DNA from 2 places in the Cobetia sp. 3AK genome. Region 1 is predicted to be linked to the other one. Evidence: riboswitches for the same ligand, from Rfam matches in the RefSeq annotation. Region 1 holds a riboswitch; the other holds the start of a gene.
What was found. A riboswitch is a leader RNA that binds a small molecule or an ion and turns the genes downstream of it on or off. The one in region 1 is predicted to bind thiamine pyrophosphate.

Region 1 (10,226 bases):
GCTTGTCGCCGGCTTGCTGCGCTATCTCAAGCTGCATTCGCGGGGCGAGTATGTCTTTGATCAGCAATGGGCCGAGGCGCTGGAGCAGGCCGGTGGGCGTTATTATCCCAAGCAGCTGTCGGCAGTTCCCTTCACGCCGAGCGCTGGTCCGCGGCTGGTCCTGGCCTCATCGGAGACGGGAGGCCCTTCCCGCCGAGCGTTGCTTGCCTGGTTGTGGCCCAGGCTTCAGGCCGGCGTGGCACCCGCCGTCGACGCAGGCGGGCCCTTGCGACGCTTTGAGCACAGTGGCTTTCATCTGTTGTTCGCGGATCTTGACGAGTGCCGCGACTGGCAAGCCGTCAGTCCGCAGCTGATGCTGCGTGGTGGCATGCAGTATCACTGGCAGTCGCGAGGTGAGCGAGACTTCGATGAGTGGCTGGGCAGTCTGCGCTCCAAGCGACGCAAGGAGATCCGCCGCGAGCGCCGCAAGGTGCTCGAGCAGGGCATCACCCTCGCGCGTCTCAGCGCTGAAGCCATCGGTGAGAGCGATCTCGAAGCTTTCCATCGCTGTTACTGCATGACCTATCTGGAGCGCGGACAACGGCCCTACCTGACACTGGCGTTCTTTCAGCGCCTCAGGCACAGCATGCCCGAGCAGCTGCTGCTGGTGCAGGCGCGTGATGAACATGGCGATCCTGTGGCGGCTGCGTTGTGCCTTGTCGGTGCCGATTGCCTCTATGGGCGCTGGTGGGGCAGTGAAGTGCAGGCGGACTGCCTGCATTTCGAGGTCTGCTATTACCAGGGGCTGGAGTTCTGCCTTGAGCGGGGACTGACGCGCTTTGATCCGGGCACACAGGGTGAGCACAAGATCAGCCGCGGCTTCTCGGCCTATGACACCTGGTCATTGCACTGGCTGGTACATCCCGGACTGCAGTCAGCCGTGGCTGACGCGCTTGAGGAGGAAGCGCGCTGGTTGAGCGGGGCGCGACGCCAGGTGGAGGCGATGCTGCCCTATCATCAGCAGCCTGATCTATCCTGAAGGTCTGTCCTGAAGCGCTATTCTTAAGGTCTGTCCTGAAGCGCTCTCCTCAAGATCTGCCCTGTACCCGTTTCTCCCCTGCTTGTTCCCCCTGGCTGGATGCCCTGACAGGTAGCAGGTGGCAGAGATGGCACTGCGATGACTACACTGAAAACATCTTAATGTTCTAAATTTAGAGGCTCCCATGCTGCTCAAGGATTGTGACTCCAGGGAGTATGACGTTCTGGTACTTGAGGTATTGGCGCAGAATGCCACCTTGAGCACCCAGGAGCGCCAGCAGGTTCTGAGGATGCTGCGAGGCGTTCGAGCGCATCAGGAGCGTCGTCGTTCGCTCGCCCGATTCCTGAACACCCTGTTCGAGTCGCGCGACGACTGGGTCGTGCTGCATGACCTGCGCCTGGAAGGGGATGATGGCGTGATCGAGCTGGATCACGTGTTGATCAATCGCCTCATGCAATTCTGGGTACTGGATGCGTCCTGCTTTGATCTCCCGCTGACGATCTCGCCATTTGGCGAGCTGAGCGCGCACCAGGGCCCCTCTGTCGAGCAAGGCGCTTCCGTCGGGCAGGGCTCATTGGAAGATATCGGGGAGGTCGTTCAGAGCGGTGATGAGTTGCGGTTGACGCCATCACCGCTGCTGGCACTCAAGGAACAGCAGCAGTGCTTTCGCCGCTGGCTGGAGAGCTCAGGTCTCCTGCCTTCCAGACTCGGGATGGTGCTGCAGCCACAATTGACGCATCGGTTGGTCATTGCCGCCGAGGAACAGGTCAGCCGGCCTCCCGAAGATATTCTGGACAGTCGAGCGCTGGTGGACCTGCGCGGGTTGTCCGAAGAATGCCTCAATCTGGGGAGCGGGGCGGCCTCCGTCGCCCGCATGCGTGATTTCACCCACCGGATCGACCCGCGTCGTCTGAGGCGTCTCGGTCGTGCCATCCTGGCGCAGCATGGCCCATCACGGGTCGACTGGGCGTCGCGACTCGGCTTGTCAGAACATGCCTCCGTGGCCATCCATCCCGATGAGCAGACGGCCTACGCCTGGGTGCCACCCCAGGACCCATCCGCTTCCCCCTCGGTGGCCCCCGTGCGTGATGACGCCATCCCTTCTTCAAGCGGGGATGACGCTCCTCAGGTCACGCCTCGTGAGGAGGGGCCAACACCTTCCGAGACTCGCCGGGCCACTCCTCCAAAGGCCACCTCATCCTCTTTCCAGACACTGATGTCCGGCATGACGCAGACCATGCCCTCGTCCACGTGCCACGGCTTGCAGGCTCAGGACTGGCAGCCTTCAGTTTCTGACGTGAGGCTGCAGGGCGTGTCCTCCGCTGGCGCGAAAGCCTCTGACGTGTCGCACGGCCATCGTGGCATGGCGTCTGGCCATGATGAGATGCAATACCTGCAGCCACGTTGTGATGAGTGTCGTCGCTGGTTGTCCAAGGCCAGTGTGGCGTTATGTCGTCGCGAGGGTCAGCGCGAATTGCTGGGTGACAGGATGTTGTGCCAGCGATGTCGTGCGAGCGACTGAAATCTTCATGTCATTCAGGGGCTTGGCGTCTCTGGGCAAGAGGGCAGTCAGCCTGGAAGCAGACTCGCAGGGCAAGGTGGTTGATCAATATTGCGCTCCTGATGTTGCAGTGCAGCAAGAGGTGGCTTATGCTGCACTGCAGCGAGGATGGAACCTGTCGAGAATGCTGGCTTGCAGTGAGATCTCGACCTCATGGCTCACAAGCTTGGTTCAGTCCTGGTAGCCAACGGAGCAAAGCTCCGCTTCATTTTCCGTGTGATGCCAAACCCTGGAGGGTGCCCCATGTTCAACACCAATCTTGAGAAGACCACTCAGCAGTTCGACGACATGTTCTTCGCTCCGCTGCGTGCTTTCAGCGCCCTGAGCCTCGATTACAGCGAGAAGCTGGTCAGCGCCCAGATGGATCTGACCAAGTCCTACGTTGACACCTCCATGGCGCAGGCGCGTTCCATGCTCGAGATCAAGGACAGCGAAGGCCTGAAGAACTTCGTCAAGGAACAGCAGGAGACGGTCAAGTCTCTGGGCGAGAAGCTTCAGAACGACACCCAGAAGGTGGTCGAGCTGAACCAGGAATACGCCAAGAAAGGTCAGGAACTGGCAGAGAACAATGCCAAGTCCGCCTCCGAGGCCATGCAGAAAGTCGCCAAGTAAGCGGCTGCTGCTGACGCTCTCAGGCGAGCGTCTACAACGCCCATCCGGTCTTCCGGGTGGGCGTTCGCGCGTCTGAGGCATCGCTGGGGAGGTGGGGAGGCGCGCGACGCTAGCGGCGAGCGTCGCCTTGGGCCACAATGTGCTGCCACGCCGCCGGTGATTGCCGGCGGCATTTATTCGATCAGTGACAGGTGATAGACATGGCACAGGCCACAGCGCGTCATATTCTCGTTTCCAGCGAAGAACAGTGTGCAGCTCTCAAGACCGAAATCGAGAACGGCCGCGATTTCGCTGATGCCGCTCGCGAGCACTCCTCCTGCCCGTCCGGTCGCAGTGGCGGTGACCTGGGCGCCTTCGGCCCGGGCATGATGGTCAAGGAATTCGACGAAGTCGTGTTCAGCGCACCGATCAACACCGTGCAGGGCCCGGTGAAGACCCAGTTCGGTTATCACCTGCTGGAAGTCACCAGCCGCACGTGATCTCTGGATCACGCTCATGACACGTCATGAGCGGTTGGCAGCAGGCCATTGAAAACGCCCCGACCAGTGATGGTCGGGGCGTTTTTCGTGCGGCTCAGCACGTCAGCCTTTCGTGCGCCAATCCCTCTACCTATACCTCCTGATAGAGCTGGCTGCCTTCGCGCTTGAACTTGTCAGCCTGCTCCTGCATGCCGGCCATCACGCTGTCGGCGTCACCGGTCAGGCCGTGTTCGTTGGCGTAGTCGCGGACTTCCTGGGTGATCTTCATCGAGCAGAACTTCGGCCCGCACATGGAGCAGAAGTGGGCGACCTTGGCCGAATCCTTGGGCAGCGTCTCGTCGTGGAAGCTGCGCGCGGTGTCCGGGTCAAGGCCCAGATTGAACTGGTCTTCCCAGCGGAACTCGAAGCGTGCCTTGGAGAGTGCATTGTCACGACGTTGCGCGCCCGGATGCCCCTTGGCCAGGTCCGCGGCATGCGCGGCGATCTTGTAGGTGATGATGCCAGTCTTGACGTCGTCCTTGTTGGGCAGGCCCAGGTGCTCCTTGGGGGTCACGTAGCAGAGCATGGCGCAGCCGAACCAGCCGATCATCGCGGCACCGATACCGGAGGTGATGTGGTCGTAGCCCGGGGCGATGTCGGTGGTCAGCGGACCGAGGGTATAGAAGGGCGCCTCGTCGCACTCGCTGAGCTGCTTGTCCATGTTCTCCTTGATCAGGTGCATCGGCACGTGACCCGGACCTTCGATCATGACCTGGACATCGTGCTGCCAGGCGATCTTCGTCAGCTCGCCGAGCGTCTCGAGCTCGCCGAACTGGGCGGCGTCATTGGCATCGGCCACCGAGCCCGGGCGCAGGCCATCGCCCAGTGACAGGCTGATGTCGTAGGCCTTGCAGATCTCGCAGATGTCCTCGAAGTGGCGATAGAGGAAGCTTTCCTCGTGATGTGCCAGACACCACTTGGCCATGATCGAGCCACCGCGCGAGACGATGCCGGTCACGCGGCTGGCGGTCAGCGGCACATAGCGCAGCAGGACGCCGGCGTGGATGGTGAAGTAGTCGACGCCTTGCTCGGCCTGCTCGATCAGCGTGTCGCGGAAGATCTCCCAATCAAGATTCTCCGCCACGCCATCGACCTTCTCCAGCGCCTGATAGATCGGCACCGTGCCGATGGGTACGGGAGAGTTGCGCAGAATCCATTCACGGGTCTCGTGGATGTTGGCGCCGGTCGAGAGATCCATCACGGTGTCGGAGCCCCAGCGGATCGCCCAGGTCATCTTGTCGACCTCTTCCTCGATGGAGGAGGTGACCGCCGAGTTGCCCAGGTTGCCGTTGACCTTCACCAGGAAGTTGCGGCCGATGATCATCGGCTCGCTTTCCGGGTGATTGATGTTGGCGGGAATGATGGCGCGGCCACGCGCGACTTCCTCACGCACGAATTCGGCGGTGATCTCGTCGGGCAGGTTGGCGCCGAAGCTGTGACCCGGGTGCTGGTGGCCCAGAATGCTCTCGACGGAGTCGCTGCCCTGATATTCCTCACGCAGCGCGATACGACGCTGATTCTCACGAATCGCGATGTACTCCATCTCCGGCGTGATGATGCCCTGGCGCGCATAGTGCAGCTGGGTGACATTCTTGCCCGGCAGGGCACGACGCGGGCGGTGGTCCAGCTCGAAACGCAGGGACGACAGGCGCAGGTCGGCCTGGCGCACGCGACCATATTCGCTGCTCAGCTGATTGAGCTGTTCGGTATCGCCGCGTTCCTCGATCCACTTCTCGCGCAGCGGTGCCAGCCCGCGACGAATGTCGATCTCGACCGCTGGGTCGGTGTAGGGGCCGGAGGTGTCGTAGACGACGATCGGAGGATTCTCTTCCAGGCCGCTGGAGGTCTGGGTCGGCGAGCAGCCGATCTCGCGCATGGGCACGCGGATGTCCGGGCGGGAGCCTTCGATATAGATCTTGCGCGAGCCGCTCAGCGGCGCGATGGCGGCGGCGTCGACGCGGGCTTCGCTGGCGAGATGGCGACTGCCATCCTTGCGACCGGGACGTGCGCGCGCCTTCGGCGCAGCCTCAGGCTGGGGGGCGAGCGACGGTTCGGCGGCGTTGGTGGCTTGCGGATCTTGAGTCGTGGGGGTAGTGCTCATGCAGGTCTCCTCAAAGGGCGACGTCACGGCTGACGTCATCATGGGAAGACCGTGCGCAGGGAGAGGATGGCCATCGCCGATTCCGCACCAGTGCAATGGTTCGGGGGCGAGGCGGCCGCGGGCAGCGGCTGACCATCAGCTTGATTCCTACGCCGGTCCTAACCGGTTCAGGTTCCACGGGACCCCTTGCTGGCAGCCTCGCCCATTTGGCGGCGAGGTGATGCATGCAGGATCTCAGCCGGTTCCACCGGCACCCCGTCAAGCGTGCTCAGAGTTCAATGCGGGCATGACCTGTGCTGAGCGTTGTGCTGGCCCAGGTCATCGTGCTCGCATTCAGGCTCTGATGGCCTGTGGTGTGTCTGGATGATTGGCGAGAGGACCACGTCCCCAGGCCGATGAAAATCGGTGTGTCTTCCGTTCGCGCAGGCGCGGCCTGTCAGGCGACGGCCTGCCACGGATCAGTCGCGATCAAGCCCCATCTGCCAGAAGTCGATCTCGAGACGCGTCGCATCGCGGAAGACATCCACCAGTTCGCCCAGTCGGCGCTCCGAGACCTCCGAGAGCCGAGCGTCCAGCCATTCACGTTCGGCGTCCACCGCTTCCTTGAAGTCATCGCTGGAGTACATCGCGATCCAGTCCGCGTACGGATTGTCCTCGATCTCGGTGGTGTCCTGATCCAGCAGCCACTCGGCGATCTCGCCGTAGCCGATCAGGCAGGGCGCGAGCGCCACGTGCAGATCGAGCAGGTCGCCGCGCTGGCCGCAATCCAGTACGTAACGGGTATAGGCCAGGGTGGCGCGGGATTCCGGCAGCTCACTCAGGTCATCCTCGCTGATGCCCCACTCGCTGCAGTAGCCGATATGCAGATCGAGCTCGGTATTGAGGATGGTGTCGAGACTGGCCGTGGCCTGACGCAGCTCCGCGAGGGTGCGGCTCTTGTAGGCGGCCAGCGCCCAGGCGCGCGCGAAGTGGATCAGGAACAGGTAGTCCTGCTGCAGGTAATGGCGGAAGGACTCCTCTGGCAGACGACCTTCCCCGAGCTGGCGAACGAAGTCATGCTCGAGATAGTCGCGCCATTCCTCGGCGCAGGCACTGGTCAGGTCTGAAAAGCTGGGCATCGACGCATCCCTCGGTGAGCGTGCTGCCAATCCGTGATGGAGTGGCAAAGGTCTGGCTCGAGCGTGGTCAGGTCCGGCAATCTGCAGGGAAAAAGCGGGGGGAGGTGCGGCGTTCACCTGGAAGAGGTGAAGATGATGTGCGGCAACACTTCGCGCTTGATCCCTACGCCGGTACTAACCGGATCAGGTTCGGCGGGATCGTCATACACGCACCTCGATGCAAGGCCTCGAACAGTGCGAATGACATCTCAGCCGGTCTTACCGGCACCCCGTCAAGCTGTGACTCAGACGTCACGATATCTCGAGTGTAACAGTCCTGCGGTGCAGGAAAAGCCTCTGCCGCCCTAAAACCCATGCGACTTTGGGAGGCCTTCTGCGATGCGGAAAGGGCCTCCTGCGATGCCGAAAGGGCTTCCTGCAATGCGGGAAGCGTGTCATGCAGGCTGACAGGAGGAGAGGTTCGCCATCAGGGCTGGGAAGTGTCGCCTCAGGCGCACCAGATCGTGAGGCTCATCGACATCCCAGCTGACAGGCAGGCAACCGACGCTTCTGCCTGCCTGAGCCAGCAGTGCAAGAGTCTCCCGGCTCACGTCGGCATGGCTCCAGTGATCCAGCTGGAAGGCCGCCGGGCAGGCTGCTTTCAGGCCAATCAATCCGTATCCCCCGTCTTCGCTGGGCTGCAGCACCGCCTCATGGTCATGCAGGCACCGCGCCGCCTCGCGCAGACGTTGACTGTCCAATGCGGGCAGGTCAGAGCCCATCAGCAGCACGGGGCCTGCGGGCAGGTGGCGCAGCATGGCCTGATGCATGCGCTCCCCAAGCCCACCCTGTGGCTGTGCCTCGAGCGTGATCCGCCTGCCATGTGCCGCCATGCTCTCTGCACGCCACTGATCCTCAAGTTCCGTCAGCAGGGCTGCCTGCTCAGGTTGCTGCCGGGCGTGCTCGGGGGAGGGAGTCAGCATCACGACCACCTTGCCGAGGCGTGAGGCGCAGGCCTGCTGAACGATTCTGCGCAGCATGCGCGAGTAGAGGCGTGCCGCCCCCTCGGGACCGAGGGCAGGGATCAGCCGCGTCTTGCATTGTCCGGCCAGTGGCAGGCGGCCGAAGATGATGAGCGTCGGGCGCATGTCATACGCGGCCGTGTCGGTTTCCCTGTCAGCAAGCGAGGCTTCAGGCATGAGGCAAGCCACGCTGTTCACACGCCTGAGCGGCGGCACCATATCCATAGAGGCGCGCCAGACGGACAGGAGATACGCCACCCCAGGCTGCCAAGCGCAGCCCCCACATCTTGAGGATGGTGCGACAGACGCCATGGGTTTCCCAGCGTCTTCCACTGGTGGTGACTCTGGCGGAGAGGTTCAGCGGCGAGGTCAGTCGCTTGAGCCTGACGCTCAGCTGGATGTCCTCCATCAGGGGCATGACGGGAAAGCCCTCGATGGCCTCGAAGGTGGAGCGTCGTACGAACTGGGTCTGATCACCCGTGCTGATGCTGGTCAGGCGTGAGCGCAGATTCATCAGCGTGGCGATCACGGGCAGCAGCGGAGAATCTCCTTCGATGTCGACATCGAAGCGACCCCAGTCGCACTCGCGATGCTCGACGAGGGTCTCTGACAGTACCGAGAGGACATGTGCCGGCAGGCGCGTGTCGGCATGCAGGAACAGCAGCCATTGGCCACGAGCCTGAGAGGCACCGGCGTTCATCTGCGTTGCCCGGCCCGGATCACTGCTCAGGCAGCGATCGCACAGCGGCGTTGCCAGCTCGCGGGTAGTATCCGTGGAGCCGCCATCGACCACGATGACCTCGCAATCCCCGCTCGCGCGCATTGGGCTCAAGGCGATCAAGGCCGGGACGATACCGGATGCCTCATTGTGGACTGGCATGATGATGCTCAGCCACGGGGGGCGCGTCAGGGCGCTGCCCGAACGGACAGCCCCGGGGGAAGGGCTGGCAACTGGCGAGAAGATGGAGGGCTTTGTCATGGCGCAGGCTCCGGCGATGGCGTCGTCCTGAGAGCATACGCATGTGATCACCCAATGGATGCAGAGCGTCGAGACGTTCGCTCAACGCTTGAGCGAAGAATCAACGCGTGAGCCGCCGTGTCGGGTCAGAGGCGGCTGGAGGTCACTGAGAGAAGGTGATCCGATAGAGTCCTGAGGCTCCGGTATCGCTGGTCAGGTAGAGGCTGCCATCCTTGCCGAATGCTACATCCAGTGGGCGTATCCAGCGCTCGCCGCTGGCGGCATCCTGCAGGCCGGTCAGTACCGGCACTAGGTGTGCTTCAGTGTCTGGCGTCGCCAGCTTGAGGCCCAGCAGGCGAGGCTCACGACGACTGGCGGGGTCTCCCCACGCCTTGCCGGACGGTGCCGTGCCCCAGCTGCCGTGGACTGCCACCACGACATCCATGTCAGCAGCCAATGGATGCCCAGGCGGTACCACCGCGATCCCCATCGGCGCACTGCGAGCGGGGATCTCGGCCAGTGGCGGTGCAATCTCGTCACGCTCGCGCGGTGAATCGCTCGTGATGCAATCATCTGCCTGCCAGCGGCCATCGATCCACTGATACCAGGGCATGCCATGGAAGCTGCCTTCGCGGGCAGCGACCACCAGCTCGCGAGGATGCTTGTAGCCCCAGTGGTCCGGTCCGTTGTTGGTGGCCAGCAAGCGCGTCTCTCCTGTCGCCTGTGCCTGCCAGGTCAGGCCGACGGGGTTGCGCAGACCACTCGCCCACGCACGCCACTCGGGAGGCTCGCCACTTTCCTCAAGGCGCATCACTCCCCCACGGCGCTGTTGCTGTGGATAGCGAGGCGAGGTGCCCGCCAGATATTGATCGGAGCAGTTGCCCTGGATCCCCAGCGCCAGATACAGGCCATTATCGGGGCCCAGGCTCAGCGTACGCGAGTTGTGGCCACCGCCGCCGGGAATCGCGATCACGCGCTGGAAGTCGCTCGGGGCAAGGGAGATCCCGGGATGGTAGTCCGCGACCAGCAGGGCGTCCGTGGTCGCGACATACAGGCGCGCATCGCGGACGACGACAGAGTGGGGATAGCCTTTCAGCTCGACCAGCACTTCCATGCGCTTGAGGCTGCCATCATCGGCCAGCTGGCCTCGATAGAGCTTGCCGGCCCGCGAGCCGATCAACACCTCATCGTGAGCGGTGAGGTGCAGCATGCGAGGTGCCTGAAGCGATGCCAGCCGAGTCATGCCGGCCCCTGGTGGCAGCCTCAGGGAGGGGGCGTCCTCGGGAACCGAGCTTGCCGCCTGCAATGCCAGAGTCGGGGCATGAGCAGAGGTCTCGCC
Region 2 (10,226 bases), on a different contig from region 1:
CATTCTCGACCCCGGTGATCACCGGGAAGATCGCCAGCACGATCGGCACCGCCCCCCTCAACCCGACCCAGCTGATGAACCACAGCTCTCGCCAGCGGAAGCGGAAGAAAGGCTTGAGACACAGGATCACGGCCAGGGGGCGCACGAACAGGATCAGCGCCACGCTCAGAATGGCGGCTGGCAGCGCGAACTGCAGCATCGTGGAGGGTGAGACCAGCAGACCCAGCATCAGGAACAGCACGATCTGGGACAGGTGGGCCAGTCCGTCATGCACCGGCAGGATGTGTTCGAGGTGGCGCCCCGGATGATTGCCGATCATCAGGCCACACAGATAGATGGCCAGGAAGCCACTGCCACCGAGCTCATTGGTCGTCGCGAACAGGCTCAGGCCCAGCGCCAGCGCCAGCAGGGAATAGAGGCCGGGCGCCAGATCCAGATAGCGCATCAGACGGGCGATCAACCAGCCACCGGCGATCCCCATGCCCGCGCCGACCCCGAACTGCAGCGCGAAGCTCATGAGTCCGGCGGCGACCCCCGTCAGCTGTCCGGTCAGTATCTCGGCCAGAGTGATGGTGAGGAAGATGGCCATCGGGTCGTTGGTACCGGACTCGATCTCCAGCGTCGCCCCGACCCGCTCGTTGAGGTGCACCCCCTGCCCGCCCAGCAGCGAGAAGACCGCCGCGGCGTCGGTAGAGCCGACGATGGCCCCGACCAGCAGGCCTTCGATCAGGGTGAGGTCAAACAGCCACATGGCCAGCAGCCCCACCAGCCCGCTGGTCATGAAGACCCCGACGGTCGCCAGCACCAATGCCGGCTTGAGACCCGCGCGGAAGGTCGAGAGACGGGTGCGCAGACCGCCATCGAGCAGAATGAGTGCCAACGCCAGATTGCCGATCAGGTACGCGGTAGAGGCATCATCGAACTGGATGCCGAGCACGCCATCCTCCCCCGCCAGCATGCCGAGTCCCAGGAACAGCAACAGCAGGGGCATGCCGAGACGAGCCGAGACCCGACTTGCCAGCACGCTCAAGGCGATGAGCATGCCCGCCAGCAAGAAGTAATAGTTCAGATTCTCTACCACGTGTGCTCCCCCGCCATTCCCGGCACCAAGTCTCGAATCACGTCTGCGACGGCCCAGAGACAGTATTCCATGTCAGCGACGAGGCTGCAGAGAAATTTCTCAAATATTCATGGACTTGCGATCAACATGTCAGGCTTCTCGGCGACACCCAGGCCGGGGCTGCCGCCAGCTCGGCGTAGCGGGTCGGACCGAAGGCTTCCATCGCCCACAACAGGGCTCGGCACAGCTCACGCTGACCGTCGATATCGACCATGCGCCCATGACGCGAATAACCGGCGAGGAAGGCCTCACGCTGACTCGGCGTCTCCAGCAACAACTCGATCAGTGCCCAGTCGAACTCGATCGGAGCCCACACCAGTGCCTCCCAGTCGCTCCATACCCAGCCGGTGGCGGCGCACAGATATTGGTCCGCGCGCAGGTCCGGCAGACTCCAGACGGCGCGAGCGGGATGCGAGAAGGTACGTGATGGCAGGTCCCCCAGCTCATGGGACAGGGGATGGCGCGCGAGAAAACGCGTCACGCGGGCATTCCAATGCAGCAACGGCATGGGCTGGGCAAGGGGCTGACCAAAGCCGGACACGGTGTCCTGATGCAGCCGCCCGACCTGATCTCCCAACAACTCACAGAAGGTGTCACTGAGATCACTGGGCTGACCGCTGGACCACGGCAGATGCCAGACGGGCGCGCCATCGAGACGTCCCAGATAGGTCAGCGGCAGCGGAGGGATGGGCAAACGCGCCGGCAACGCGCCCGCCAGCCGTGTCAGGGCCTCAGGTTGCGCCCAGCGATCGGCGCCGAAGACACCGCGCATCGCTCGCCAGAAGGGGTCGTGATCCGGGCCGGTCCGCGCCAGCTTGATCAGGCCGGGGGTGCCGCCACGCTGCCGCCACAACCAATTGGCACTATCCGGCCAGGCAAGTGCCAGCGGCTCCAGCGCATGCCCCAGATAGGTGGAAAGACGGCGAGTCAGCGCATCCTCCGGCCAGCCACTGGGCACGGATGTCGCGTCTGGCATCACGGGTCGCTGCGGTGGCACGGGATAACCGCTGGAGCAGGTCGAGAGATCCGGGGTATCAGGCATGTTGATCTCCTTGAGGCTGCGATACCTCGATAGCATACCCAACACCGGGCCATGCAGCATAGCCACACGACAGCCACCCCGACGATGGCAGGGATGCAACCGGCGGGCAGGTGACGGTACACTGTCGGCCTGGATGGGGGTGCCCGAAAGTGGGCTGAGAGCCGATGCGTCACGTCGCATGGCAACCCCTGGAACCTGATCCGGTTGATACCGGCGGAGGGAATTCCGGTCACCTGCCCAAGCGTCAGGCGCCCTGCGTGCTTCCTCCCCTCGGCATGCCGCCTGACCACGGATGACACTGTGTCGCTGGGACTCTCCCTCAACAACGCCCGCATCGATTACGCCAGCCATACGCTGTTTCGTGATCTGTCGGCGCGTCTGGATGCCGGAAGCTGGACGGCCCTGCTGGGCCGCTCGGGCTGCGGCAAGAGCTCACTGCTGCGCCTGCTGGCCGGCCTCGAGATGCCCGACCATCACACGCTGGAACTCACCACCGATGATGGCAAGCCACTGGCGGGTCGCGTCGCCTGGATGGCGCAGCAGGACCTGCTGCTGCCCTGGCGCCGGGTGCTGGACAACCTGTGTCTGGGAGATGACCTCCATCGTCGCCCTCGCGATACCGAGCGGGCCCGCGAACTGCTGGCAGCGGTGGGTCTGGAGGGGCGCGAGCAGGCCTGGCCAGACGCCCTCTCCGGCGGCCAACGCCAACGCGTCGCATTGGCGCGAACGCTCTACCAGCAGGCTCCGGTGGTGATGATGGATGAGCCCTTCTCCGCAGTGGACGCCATCACGCGACTCGAACTGCATGATCTCGCCAGCCGGCTGCTGGACGGACGCACCGTGCTGATGGTCACGCATGACCCGCTCGAGGCGTTGCGCCTGGCCGACCAACTGCTGGTGCTGCGTCCGGGCCGCGACAGCCAGCAGGGGGCAGTGCTCGACCGCTTGCCGGGGCTCTCGCCGCCTCGCCCGGTGCCGCTGGACCTGCCCGCCCTGCAGCAGGCCCAGTCCGAATTGATCACACGCCTGCGCGACGGCGAGGAGACGCCATGAAACGCCTGCATGCCCTGCGTCATCTCGCCATCAGCGCCGCCGTCCTGCTGGGACTCTGGCAACTGGTGATCATCACCACGGCCGTGCCGCCCTACATCCTGCCAGCGCCACTGGCAGTCGCGGAGGTGCTGGTCCGTCAGGCTCCGATGCTGGCACACCACGCCGGCATCACCTTCGCCGAGATTCTTGGCGGGCTGGTACTGGGGGTCCTTCTCGGACTGAGCACCGCGCTGGCACTGGCGTTCATCCCCCGTCTGCGGCGCACCCTGCTGCCATTGCTGCTGATCAGCCAGGTGATCCCGCTGTTCGCGATCGCTCCACTGCTGGTGCTGTGGCTGGGCTATGACATGCTCTCCAAGGTCGTGATGGCCACGCTGATCATCTATTTCCCCGTGGCCTCCACCGGCTACGACGGCCTGCGACAGACCCCTCAGGGCTGGCTGGATCTCGCCCACACCCTGGGCGCCAGCCCGTGGCGACTGCTGCTGCATGTCCAACTGCCCGCCGCGCTGCCGGCATTGGCTTCCGGCGTGCGCATGGCAGCGACAGCCGCTCCCATCGGGGCCGTCATCGGTGAGTGGGCCGGCGCAAGTCAGGGCCTCGGCTATCTGATGCTCAATGCCAATGCCCGGATGGAAATCGACCTGATGTTCGCCGCTCTGCTGGTGCTGGTCGCCTTTTCGCTGCTGCTGTATTTCACGCTGGATGCCCTGCTGCGTCGCCTGATGCCCTGGCATCGGGATCGCCTGACCCGTTTGAACTGAGCGCTTCCGGCTGTCAGGCGATGCCCTGACGGCCTCACATTCTCGACACCACAAGGAATACCGCCATGCCATTCTCGCCATCGGCGATCCGCCGTTCCGGCAAGCTGTCCTGCCTCTTCGCGACGCTGCTGACAACCCTCAGCCTGAGCACCTTCGCCCTGTCAGCCGAGACTGGCGCCAGCGCCGAGCCCCAGGCCCCGACCGCCAGCGATAGTGCAGCGGCAGCGGTCACCAAGACCGGGCAGGACGGTGCCACCCTCGAGCCATACGCTTCTGCCAAGCAGACTGCCGAGACCGAGCAACAGACCCGCCCCGCCGCTGGCGATGTGCAGGACCCGCAAGCGGCCGCCACCGATGCCAAGCCCCTCACGCACCTCAAGGTCATGCTCGACTGGTACACCAATCCCGGCCACGGGCCGCTGGTGCTGGCTCAGGAACTGGGCCTGTTCAAGCAACATGGTCTGGACGTCGAGCTGATCGCTCCGGCAGACCCCAGCGTCCCCCCCAAGCTTGCCGCGGCGGAGCGTGTCGACATCGCCATCAGCTATCAGCCCCAGCTGCACCTGCAGGTGGATCAAGGGCTGCCGCTGGTGCGCATCGGCACGCTGGTGGCCACCCCGCTCAACGTGGTGGTGGTACGGGCTGACAGTGACATCCAGTCGATGGCCGACCTCAAGGGCAAGCGTGTCGGCTATTCCGTCGGTGGCGTGGAGGAAGTCCTGCTGTCCACCATGCTCCAGAACAGCGGCCTGACACTGGATGACATCACCCTGACCAACGTCAACTTCTCGCTGACGCCGTCACTGCTGACCCGCAAGGTCGACGCCGTCACCGGGGCATTCCGCAACTTCGAACTCGCCCAGATGGCACAGGAAGGCGTCAAGGGCCGCGCCTTCTACATCGAGGAAGAAGGCGTGCCGACGTATGACGAACTGATCTTCGTCGCCAACAGCGACAGCTATTCTCACAAGCACGAGCAGTACGCCGCCTTCCTGTCCGCCGTCGGTGAAGCCACCGCCTGGATGATCAACCACCCTGACAAGGGCTGGAAGCTGTTCCGCGAGTCCGACCCGGCACTCGATACCGCGCTCAACAAGAAAGCCTGGTATGCCACCTTGCCGCGCTTCGCCCTGCGTCCGGCCGCACTGGATGCCGGCCGCTACCGTGACTTCGAGAACTTCCTGTACGAGCGCGGCATGATCAAGCAGCGCCAGTCACTCGACCACCTGGCCATCGACGTCAACGCGCCCTGAATAGACGGACGATGACAGACACGACGACGCCCTGCCGGTTTCCCGACAGGGCGTCGTTTGCTTTCTGCCAGATGACGCGAGGATGCCCCCGCCCCTTGCCTCCCGAGACCTTCCTGTCAGCGCCTGCCATCCACCGGACTGCCGGCAGACGCCCGCCTGGCCAGACGCCGCGCCAACCACGCCATCAGCACAGGCTGGATCACCAGCGCGACCACCAGCACCGCCACGAGCAGTGGCATGCCCTCAAGGGCACCACCCGGCGAGCTGACCAGCAGCGCCGCCCCGAGATAACTGCCCGCGGCAGAACTCAGATGCTGAACGGCACTCTGGGTGCTGGTGAAGGCGGCCCGCTCGTGCTCGGCAGGAATGAAGCTGTTGAGCGTGTTCTGTGCCACCCGCCGCGCCGAGGAGAACAGCATGTAGGCACCGAACCCCACCCACACCAGCGACGGCCCCGGCGAATGAAGCAGGAAGGCCCAGCCCACCAACGCCGTCAGCAGACAGGTGATGGTGCCGGGCCAGACACTGCCGAAGCGATCACACAGCCGCCCGGTCAGCTGCATGCCCACCAGCGACAGTCCGCCTCCGATCATGTAGAGCCCGCCGAGATCCTCGCGAGGCAGATCGAGATTGAACAGCAGATAGCTGGAGAGATTGGGAATCACCAGGAAGTTGCTGAACATCGCGGTGGCGATCAGCGCCAGCCCGAGCCGGTGATTCGGCTGCGCGAGAATGGTGGCGATGGAGGTACCGGCGCGACTGCGAGGATTGTCCAGATGCCCCCGGATCGGCGGCAGCACCCAGGCCAGCAACCCGCAGACCAGCAACGCCAGCAGCGCGACGGCCCGGAATGGCGCCTGCCAGCCAAAGCCTTCGGACAACCACAGCGCGAAGGGCAGCCCCAGCACCGAGGCCACCGAGAAGGCCCCCATCACCATCCCCATGGCGCGTCCACGCCGGATTCCCGGCACGACATCGATCACGATGGCCAGTGCCGTGGCCGCCGCCGGCCCACCGAACAGCCCGCCCAGCATGCGCGCGGCCAGCAGCGTCTCGAATCCGGTGGCGAAGCTCGCGATCAGATGACACAGCGCGGCACCGAACAGAAAGCCCAGCACGGCCCAGCGACGATCGAAACGATCCGCATGCCGCGTCCACAGCAAGGTACCCACCGCCGCCGCCAGCGGATAGCTGCCGACGATGTAGCCCAGGTGGTCCAGCGGAATGTCCAGCGACTGCGCGAAATCCGGCCCCAATGCCATCACCATGGTGAAGCCCATGATGACGGCGAACTGCAGCAGCGTGACCAGCGCGATCACCAGACGCTCGTGACGCGTCACCGGTATCGTGCCGTCTTCGTCAGGCACGCGAGGCGCCGCCAACGGCGCAGGCGTATGACGTGAGCCGCTCAAGCGCGTGCGACGCGTTCAAGAAACGTCTCGACGGCTTGCTGGAACTCGCTCGCTCGCTCGGCATGCAGCCAGTGGCCGGCATCCAGCGAGGCATCTTCCAGGCGCGGGAAGCGCTCGCGCATTGCCTGGAGCCCTTCGGCTTGCACGTAATTGGAACGTTCGCCCCACAGCAGCAGGGCCGGCAGTTCCACCTCGCCGTGTGCCTGAGGCGCCTCGACGATCTGGGGGTAACCCGCCGCGATGTGATCGAGCCCGACTCGCCAGCCCATGCTGCCGTCCTCATCGCGCACCAGGTTGGTGGCGAGGAACTGACGGATAGCCGGCGTTTCCACATGGCGTGCCATCACGTTGTCAGCGTCCTTGCGCGAGGCAGGACGCGCCTCACGCACGGCCTCGAAGGCCGCGAATATCTCATCGTGCCCGTGTCCGTAGGCGATGGGCGCGATATCCGCCACCACGAGACTGCGCAGTCGTTCAGGTGCCTGCAGTGCGACCTGCATGGCCACCTTGCCCCCCATGGAGTGCCCCATGAGATCACAGGTGGGGATATCGAGCTGATCGAGCAGAGCGATCACGTCAGCGGCCTGCTCCGGGTAGCTCATGCCCGCCACATGCGGGCTGCGACCATGATTGCGCAGATCCACCGCGATGACGCGACGCGACTGCGACCAGAACTTGATATGCGAGCGCCAGTTGTCCGCGCTCCCGAACAGACCATGCAGAATCACCAGCGGCGTCGCATCCTGCTCACCCGCCTCATTGCCCTGTGCGGCTTCACGGGCATCACTCTCGTTGTAGAAAAGCTCGACCGTCGTGCTTGTCGCAGTGCTCATCATCATCTCCATGGACGCTAGACAGACCCTCAGACGCTCCCGACCCTCACGCATCGCCCGCGATGGCACGCGCCAGTGCGAAGCGGCAACCTCGTGGCCGAGTGTCAGAAAACGCTCATGTTAGCAGACTATCAAGCCGCCGCGCGGCTCACCGCGGACTGGCTTCCAGATAGACCTTGACCGCCTGCCACAGGGGGCTTCGATAGCGCTCCGGATGCCAGAGCATGGAAAAATGCCGCTTGAGGTTGAGCTGGGGCGTCTCCAGCACGACCAGCTCCCCGCGGGACAGCTCCGCATCCACAGACAGGCGTGAAAGGCAGCCCAGCCCGAGACCGGCAAACACAGCCTGCTTGATGGCCTCATGCTGACCCAGCTCCATGCGCACCTTGAGGCGCTCGATTCGCCCGTGCAGTGCACGTTCGAAGACCGCCCGCGTGCCCGACCCTCCCTCGCGCAGAATCCAGTCGGCATTGGCCAGATCCTCGTCATCGAGTGCCGTTGCACGTATCGCCAGCGGGTGGGACGGCGGCGCCACCACCACCAGTTCATCCTCGCGCCAGGTCTGGCTCATCAGGCGTGGCGCGTGACAATCCCCTTCGATCAGCCCCAGCTCGGCATCGTAGTTGAGCACCGCCTCCACCACCTGATGGGTATTGCGCAGGCGCAGGTTGAGCTCGGTCCCGGGATTTTCACGCATGAAGGCCCCTGCCAGGCCGGGCAACAGCCAGGTCCCGATGGTCGCGCTGGCGGCGATTTCCAGCTCGCCTCGCAGGAACCCCTCCTCCAGCCCGGGCTCACGGGCCTCCAGCTCCAGTGCATGGGTCTGTTCCAGCAGCTGTTCGGCACGCGCCAGCAGACGACGGCCATTAGCATTGAGGGCCAACCGGCGCCCGAGTCGCTCGAACAGCGCGACGTCAAGATGGCGTTCCAGCTCTGAGAGCGCCTGGCTCGCCGCCGATTGCGAAAGCCCTATCTCTCGGGCGGCACCACTGACCGAGCCCTGGCGAGTCACGGCGACGAAGACCTGTAATTGGCGCAGGGTGATATGGATCTGCATATCGGTTTTTCCGGTAAGTGGTAAAGGAATAATCGACTAACTGCCCAATAATATTCCTGCATAAACTATTCATCAAACCAGAAGCACTAAGCATGCAACGCTCTCACAAGCACTCAAGACCTTCACACGACAAGACCTGACCCGACACGCCCACCAAGGAGAAAGCCAATGGACGCACAGACGCTGACTGCCCCCCCTGTCACGGAACGGCTGCGCCGAATGGTGCCGGGACTCGCGCTGTGCGGCGGGCTGACACTGGCGGGGCTGGGGCTGCACGCCATTCCGACCCTCGCCGCGACCGGCGTCAGTCCGCTGGTCTTCGCGCTGCTGTGCGGCATCGTGGTCGGCAACCTGCCCGTCACCAGCTGCCATGCCCGGGCACTGGCACCAGGGCTGCATGTCGCGACCAAGAAGCTGCTGCGACTCGGCATCATCCTGTTCGGACTGTCGATCACCTTGCAGCAGATTCTCGGCCTGGGGTGGAGCGTGGTCGTGCTGGATGTCATCGTCATCGCCGCCGTGTTGAGCTGCGGCTATTTCCTGGGCACGCGCTGGCTCGGTCTGGATCGCGATACCGCCTTGCTGACCAGTGCCGGCTCTGCCATCTGCGGCGCCGCGGCCGTGCTGGCGACGGAATCCATGATCAAGGCACGCCCGGCAGCCACCGCCATGGCCGTGGCCACGGTGGTACTGTTCGGCTCGCTGGCCATGCTGGCCTACCCCTTGCTCTACCCGCTGACCGGCATGCATGAGGGGCTGTTCGGCATCTACATCGGCTCGACCATTCACGAGGTCGCGCAGGTCGTGGCGGCAGGTGAGGCGGTAGGTCCGGACGCCCTGGCCAATGCCCTGATCGTCAAGCTGATGCGCGTGATGATGCTGGTCCCCTTCCTGCTCCTGCTGCCCAAGCTGTGGGCCATGCGCAGCCGCAGCGAGGGGGATGACCGCGATGCCGGCGGCAGCATGACCATTCCTTGGTTCGCCCTCGGTTTCATCGCCATGGCCGGGATCAACAGCACCGGCGAGATTCCTGCCGCCCTGCACGCCAACCTGTCCGTGCTGGGGAGCGTCGCCCTGACCATGGCGATGGCGGGACTCGGGGTCGAGACACGCATGGATCGCCTGCGCTCACTGGGCATGAAGCCCTTCCTGCTGGCACTGATCCTGTTCGCGCTGCTCATGGTCGGCGGTTTCGGGGCCAACCTGCTGTTGATGGGGTGATACACGCCGGCAATGATTGAGTGTCGCAATCACCCAATTAGTGCCGCTCAATTGGCAAACCCGGTGAGGCTCAAGCACAATGGCATCCATCCATTGACTCACCGGTTCTGCCGGAAGCCCACGAACATCACGTCACGGTGGGCTTGACGAGTATCACGTACCCTCCAAGGAGAATCTCATGCTGGCAGTCATCTTCGGTCGTCCGGGTTGCCCGTTCTGCGTCCGCGCCAAGGAACTCGCGGAAGAACTTACCGCCAAGCGCGATGATTTCGATTTCCGTTACATCGACATCCACGCCGAGGGCATCACCAAGGCCGACATGGAAAAGACCATCGGCAAGCCGGTGGAAACCGTGCCGCAGATCTTCGTCGATCAGACCCACATCGGTGGCTTCACCGAGTTCAACCAGTACGTTCAGGACGAGGCACTGATGCCGCAGGCCTGATCATCGCCTCGACTTCTGTCTGATCC

Region 2: another riboswitch for thiamine pyrophosphate. It lies ahead of QD228_RS14535 (ABC transporter ATP-binding protein); the one in region 1 lies ahead of tenA (thiaminase II).

The regions. Positions count from the first base shown of each region.
Region 1 covers NZ_JARWKR010000002.1:311,807-322,032, forward strand. The annotation lists gene QD228_RS03800 (GNAT family N-acetyltransferase) at 1-1,018, shown strand, start outside; gene QD228_RS03805 (nuclease-related domain-containing protein) at 1,203-2,540, shown strand; gene QD228_RS03810 (phasin family protein) at 2,823-3,191, shown strand; gene QD228_RS03815 (peptidylprolyl isomerase) at 3,392-3,670, shown strand; gene thiC (phosphomethylpyrimidine synthase ThiC) at 3,801-5,810, opposite strand; TPP riboswitch at 5,938-6,078, opposite strand; gene tenA (thiaminase II) at 6,269-6,928, opposite strand; TPP riboswitch at 7,072-7,210, opposite strand; gene QD228_RS03830 (TIGR04282 family arsenosugar biosynthesis glycosyltransferase) at 7,363-8,055, opposite strand; gene QD228_RS03835 (TIGR04283 family arsenosugar biosynthesis glycosyltransferase) at 8,099-8,908, opposite strand; gene QD228_RS03840 (sugar dehydrogenase) at 9,051-10,226, opposite strand, start outside.
Region 2 covers NZ_JARWKR010000011.1:19,007-29,232, forward strand. The annotation lists gene QD228_RS14525 (potassium/proton antiporter) at 1-1,081, opposite strand, end outside; gene QD228_RS14530 (hypothetical protein) at 1,203-2,162, opposite strand; TPP riboswitch at 2,288-2,401, shown strand; gene QD228_RS14535 (ABC transporter ATP-binding protein) at 2,463-3,215, shown strand; gene QD228_RS14540 (ABC transporter permease) at 3,212-3,979, shown strand; gene QD228_RS14545 (ABC transporter substrate-binding protein) at 4,045-5,232, shown strand; gene QD228_RS14550 (MFS transporter) at 5,349-6,599, opposite strand; gene QD228_RS14555 (alpha/beta fold hydrolase) at 6,641-7,477, opposite strand; gene QD228_RS14560 (LysR substrate-binding domain-containing protein) at 7,626-8,534, opposite strand; gene QD228_RS14565 (YeiH family protein) at 8,703-9,755, shown strand; gene QD228_RS14570 (GrxA family glutaredoxin) at 9,934-10,200, shown strand.